DNA from 2 places in the Maridesulfovibrio sp. genome. Region 2 is predicted to be linked to the other one. Evidence: predicted binding sites of a transcription regulator. Region 2 holds the regulator's gene; the other holds the start of a gene.
What was found. The regulator sigma-54, encoded in region 2, starts transcription at its own class of promoters, with help from an activator protein. The targets are predictions, from matches to a motif close to CTGGCACGGNNNNTGCTT.
Positions count from the first base shown of each region.

Region 1: ACKU35_RS07660 (ammonium transporter) is a predicted target of sigma-54. The motif match lies at 1,499-1,516, and genes of this name have one in related genera.

Region 1 covers NZ_OY780933.1:1,702,076-1,705,224, forward strand. The annotation lists gene ACKU35_RS07655 (P-II family nitrogen regulator) at 1-51, opposite strand, end outside; gene ACKU35_RS07660 (ammonium transporter) at 82-1,452, opposite strand; gene ACKU35_RS07665 (2-amino-3,7-dideoxy-D-threo-hept-6-ulosonate synthase) at 2,006-2,803, shown strand; gene ACKU35_RS07670 (3-dehydroquinate synthase II family protein) at 2,825-3,149, shown strand, end outside.
Region 2 covers NZ_OY780933.1:3,557,272-3,560,420, forward strand. The annotation lists gene ACKU35_RS15920 (fructose PTS transporter subunit IIA) at 33-482, opposite strand; gene hpf (ribosome hibernation-promoting factor, HPF/YfiA family) at 486-1,022, opposite strand; gene rpoN (RNA polymerase factor sigma-54) at 1,071-2,486, opposite strand; gene lptB (LPS export ABC transporter ATP-binding protein) at 2,804-3,149, opposite strand, start outside.

The DNA.
Region 1 (3,149 bases), 1.9 Mb from region 2:
TTTTACTGGGGTGAGGCACTCGGGCCTGACATATGCGATGATGAGTTTCATTATATTATTCCTCTCTTGCTGGTGGTTCGATTATTCGTTGGAGAAGATCTGAAAGCCGTTGTAGGATTCCATGCCGTGTTCGCTGATGTCGAGACCTTTCATTTCTTCTTCAGCTGTTACCCTGATGCCCATTATAGCTTTGGCGAGGCTGAAAGCGAGGTAGCCCATTCCGAAAGCCCAGACAAAGCAGGCTACTACACCGATGAGCTGAGTTGTGAGGATTCCGAAACCGCCGCCGTAGAACAGGCCGCCTGTGCCGTCGTTGAGTGCGGGAGTGGTGAAGAGGCCACAAGCGATAGTTCCCCAGGCACCGCAGACACCGTGTACGGAAACCGCACCAACCGGGTCGTCAATTTTCAGCACTTTATCAATGAACTCGATGGAAAGAACTACCAGGATACCTGCGATAATACCGATGATGATTGAAGCTCCGGGAGTAACGGTTGCGCAGGGAGCGGTAATACCTACCAGACCAGCCAGAGCGCCGTTACAGGTCATGGAGATATCAGGCTTGCCGTATTTGAACCAGGAGGTGAACATTGCACCGAGGGTACCCGCACAAGCGGAGAGACTGGTTGTTACAGCGATGAGACCGATGGAGCCGTCAGCAGTGGTGGTGGAACCGGGGTTAAAACCGAACCAACCGAACCAGAGGATGAATACACCAAGTGATGCCAGCGGAATGTTGTGACCGGGGATAGCTTTGGCTTTACCGTCAGCAGTATATTTGCCGATACGGGGTCCGAGGATCATAGCGCCTGCAAGTGCGATCCAGCCACCAACGGAGTGAACAACAGTGGAGCCTGCGAAGTCCATGAATCCCAGACCTTCGAGCCAGCCTGCACCGGAATCGCCGAGCCAGAGAGAGCCCCATGCCCAGTGACCTGAGATAGGATAGATCAGACCGGTAACAATACAGGTAACGAGAAGATAACTGCTGAATTTGGTGCGCTCGGCGATACCACCGGATACGATGGTTGCAGCTGTTGCAGCAAATACAGACTGGAAGAACCAGAAAGTAATGGTCCACTGTGAGTCGGGGTCGGTAAGTCCGATTCCTGCAAGGGAAAATCCGCTTGTGCCGATGAAGCCACCTGCATCAAGACCGAACATGAGACCGAAGCCGATCAGAAAAAAGATGATTGAACCGGCTGCAAAGTCGAGAAAGTTTTTCATCAGGATGTTACCTGCACTTTTTGCGCGGGTAAATCCTGCTTCAACGCATGCAAAACCTGCCTGCATAAAAAATACAAGTATAGCGGCGAGAAGAGTCCAGAGAATGTTACCGTGAACCTGAGACATAGCCTCTTCAGCCGCGAAAGCCGCGGAAGGTGCTGCCAGGAGCATGAGCATTGCGAGGGCCGGAATTTTACGGCCTACCATTGAACGTTTAATAGTCATACAGTCCTCCTTAGGGGTGTTGATTGCTTCAAGGATGTTTTTCTTTAAGCATGGACCGTGCCAAAAATATAACACTCTGAAATTATTGCATTTTTTTATATTGTGATAAAAATATCGATTACAAAAATGTATTTTTGAACGTTTTTGTCGTATTTGAACATATGTGAAATTACAAAAAGGTAAACTTGCAAATATGTAGCATCCTCAAACAGAGATAAAAATGACAAACAGTGTTCATTAGATTAATGATGGTAAAAAAAACAATAAAGTTGTTGACAATTTTTTTAGGACCCGGTTACAAGAAAGCCATGCAGACTTTTAACACCCTAGGCACTGGCCTCTCATACTTTTTTTACTTTTTTTATTTTTGGTGCTCCCACGCTTGTGGTCGGGTGGAGGTTTGCTAGTACAAAAAGTAAAAAGAACATAGCAAACGACCTCTACGAAAGGGCCGCAGGCGAAGAATCGCCGGCGGCCCTTTTTTTTTAACTAGGGTCGCCAAAAAGGGAAGCGGATCTTGGAGAACTAGAGGCAAACTTCAGGAGAAATTAAAATGCAGATTGGTAAAAGCGTAAGAATGGAGCGGATAGTAAACCGCAATACAGGCCGGACAATTGTCGTTCCCATGGACCACGGTATCAGCGTCGGCCCTCTTAAAGGACTTCGCTCCATGCGCCGGGCAGTTAACGATATGGTCAAGGGCGGAGCCAATGCCGTGCTCATGCATAAGGGCCTCGTCCGCTGCTCCCATCGAGAAGAAGGCGGCGACGTTGGCCTTATTGTTCATCTCTCCGCATCCACCTGTCTCTCTCCTCTTCCCAATAAAAAAACTCTGGTCGGTACTGTTGAAGACGCTCTTCGTCTCGGTGCTGATGCCGTTTCCATGCATGTAAATCTCGGTGACGAGTCAGAATCGCAGATGCTTTCCGATCTTGGTAAAGTTGCTTCTTCAGCCACCAATTGGGGCGTTCCTGTGCTTGCGATGGTCTACGCCAGAGGTCCTAAAATCAAAGATGAATACGACCCGGAAGTTGTTGCTCACTGCGCCCGCGCCGGAGAAGAACTTGGTGCCGATATTGTAAAAGTACCTTACACCGGTAATATTGAAACTTTCAAAGATGTGGTCGAAGGCTGCTGTATTCCGGTTGTAATCGCCGGCGGTCCCAAGCTCGATTCCACCCGCGATTTCCTCCAGATGGTTGCAGACTCCATTGAAGCAGGCGGTGCCGGTCTTTCCGTCGGCCGCAATGTTTTCCAGCATGAAAACCGCGTTAAACTGGTTGAGGCTTTGCACATGATTGTCCACAATGATGAAACAGTTGATAATGCTCTCGCGCACATCGGCGAATAGCTGAAGCTCAGGAATACGAAAATGAAAAAAATTATTTTTAAAGCGATCCCTTTCGATAAAAAATTAGTCAGCCTCGCCCTTGAATCCGGGGTGGATGCGATCCTGACTTCCCCGGAAGACAAGGAAACCATCGAATCCCTTGGACGTATAAATGTCATCACCCACGATGATATGCCCTGCGTAGCCATCAACGAAAAAGCCGATGAAGCCGTTGCTGTTGACCTTGACAAAAAAGGCAAAGACGTCTGCCTTGCGGCCGGATGGGAAATTATTCCAGTTGAAAATCTGCTTGCCCAGATTGATTCCCTCGCTCTTGAGGCCGAATCACTGGAGCGTGCAAGGCTGG
Region 2 (3,149 bases):
TGTATATTTTAAATTTTCAAATTGGTTCGGGCTTATGCTATGCCGAGGAGTCGGAGCAATTCCTCCTTATCCCCGGTTTCTATAAAAGCCTGCCGGAAGGCCTCATCTTTGAGCTGCCTTGAAATCTGCGCCAGTACCTTTAAATGGGTACCGGCCCCCTGCTCGGGGGCCAGCACCATAAAGAATATCTTACACGGCTGCATGTCCAGAGATTCAAAGTCAACCCCTGCGCTTGAGCGGCCGACGACAACAACAATCTCTTCAATGCTGTCCAATTTTCCGTGGGGGATGGCTATGCCATCCCCTATTCCTGTTGTTCCAAGTTTTTCACGATCATTGAGGACCTTGAGCGAGTTCTCCACATCAATATCGAGACCTGCGTCCTTGAGTGTAGAAACCATCTCTTCCAGAACTCCACCCTTATCAGTGGCCTGCAGTTCATAGACAACAAGATCCTTCGCCAGATTATCAGATATATTCATCAGTTAGTATCCCGGGTCAATTAAGCCGAAATCGCCGTTATTGCGACGGTAAATTACATTTATAGCTTCGTTATCCGCATTACGGAAAACGAGGAATTCATGGTCAAGGGTCTGCAGCTGTTCTGCTGCTTCATCAATAGTCATAGGCTTCGGAACAAAGGAGTCAGACTCCACAATTACAGGTTCCCTATACTCAGCCTCACCATAACTGAGGATGTCCATACGGGCGGGAGCACTATCCTTACGCCTGTGACTCCTCGTCTTTTCATTCGCACGACGAAGCTGAGATTCAAGCTTGTCCAGAACCATATCCACGGTAGAATACATGTCTTCGGACACTTCGTAAGCAGATACATGCAAATGGTCGGAAGTCAAAACAACTTCCGCAACATGCCTGAACTTATCCACTGACAGCTTAACCTGCATGTCAGTATTGTCAGGGTTGCTTACATACTTTACCAACTTGGAGAAACGGCTGTTTGCATATTCCTTAAGATGTTCGGATGCGTCGAAATTCTTAAAAGTAAATGCTACGTTCATAGAGAGCCTCCTTAGTAAAGGGTGAATATGCTTTAATTTCTCCGACTGCTAGAATACTTTTTTCCTCTTGGACGAGGAGAGTATTCCCATTGCAGTCCTATACTTGGCCACGGTCCTTCTTGCGATATTGACTTCCAGCTTCTCTTTGAGAATCTCAGCGATCTTCTCGTCACTGAGTGGTTTCTTTCCGTCTTCTTCACTGATCAATTTCTTGATCGTCGCCTTGACGGACTCGGAACCGACCTGAGATCCGTCATCCAGACCGAGAGCACTATTGAAAAAGAACTTTAGTTCATAAATTCCATGCGGAGTCGAAACATACTTATTTGTTGTGATCCGGCTCACAGTGGATTCATGCATTTCGATGTCTTCAGCCACCTCTTTAAGGATAAGCGGTTTAAGCTTGGTAACACCTTGAGCGAAAAACTCGCGCTGAAATCTCACTATGGATTCTAAAACCTTATACAAAGTACGCTGCCGCTGATACAGGCTCTTCATCAGCCATTGTGCGGAGCGCATCTTGTCTTGAAAATATTCCTTGTCGTCTCCCTTGGTTGATGCCAGCGTCTCCACATAAAATGCATTCATCTGCAGTTTGGGAAGACCATCTTCATTAAGCACGATGACAAAATCACCGTCATATTCATAAACATAAGCATCCGGGCTGACATAGAAAGAGTCTCCGCTTGAAAAACTTGCTCCGGGCAGAGGATCAAGCGTCTGCATCAGGTCAAGATAACTCTTCAAATCCTCCATGCTGAGCTTGAATTTACGTGCCAGCGGCTTATAGCGCTTCTTTTCAAGATCATCCAGATGATCCCGGACCAGTGAGACCAGAATAGGATCATCGTCAAGTTTCAAGGCCTCGAGCTGAATAAGCAGACATTCCTGCGGAGTCCGCGCAGCCACACCGACCGGATCGAAACGCTGGATGCGGTGAAGAACCTTTTCTACGTCTTCGATTTCAGCGTAACATGTTTCGCAGACATCTTCCAAGTCAATCCGTAAAAAACCACCAGAGCTTAAATTGCCTATAAGACACTCGCCGACAACTCGTTCTTCAGCAGTAAAATCAGAAAGACTCATCTGCCAATGAAGGTGTCCTTCAAGAGAAGCAGCCTTGGTCAGACGGGCTTCAAAGGAAGTACCCTCTTCATAAGACTCCGACTCACGAGAAGCGGACTGTTTGGAGGTGCTGGAAAATTCTCCGAGATAATTCTCCCACTCGGCCTCCTTGGAAATCTGAGCCTCTTCCGCCGTAGCGGTTCCTGCTTCAGCGTCAGCGGCATCGGTTCTTTCCGCCGCTTCAGCTTCTTCAAGGATAGGATTCTCCATCAGTTCCTGATGAACGGTATCCATCAGCTCTAGACGGGAAAGCTGCAACAACTTGATCGCCTGCTGCAACTGGGGAGTCATCACCAGCTGTTGCGTAAGCTTTAATTGTTGTCTTAGTTCCAATCCCATATATTCAGGCCACCTTGTAATATATTCTCAAATTCATTTCATTTCAGTCAGTTGCACACTGAAGCAATAAAAAAAATAATCTTTTATCCCCCAGCCTTGATTTAACTATGCCACATCCATTTGCAACATGCAACAAAGACCTCTGAATTATCTGATATTTATGGATTTTTTACACAAAATTTTTGCGCATGAAAAAAGTGTACCAATGTTCGGGCAGACTGTAAATCAACAAAGACTAAATTAATCAAACTTTGATAAAAAAAGCCGGAATTCATAAAAGAATCCCGGCTGATAAATCACATATTTCAGTAGCGCAGCTAAAGACTGAAACTGTCTCCAAGATATAATCTGCGCGCCTTGGTGTTTTTGACAATATTTTCCGGCGAGCCGTTAAGAATCACACGGCCTTCGTAGACAAGATAAGCCCGGTCACAGATTGATAAAGTTTCACGCACGTTATGATCCGAGATAAGAATTCCCAGCCCCATATCCTTCAGCGTGGAGATAATATCCTGAATATCAATGACTGCGATAGGATCGATCCCGGCAAAAGGCTCATCAAGCAGAATAAATTTAGGGTTGTTGATCATGGCCCGCGCAATTTCCAGACGACGCCGTTCACCACCGGAAAGATACATGGCCTTCTGGTCTGCCAAACGCAGA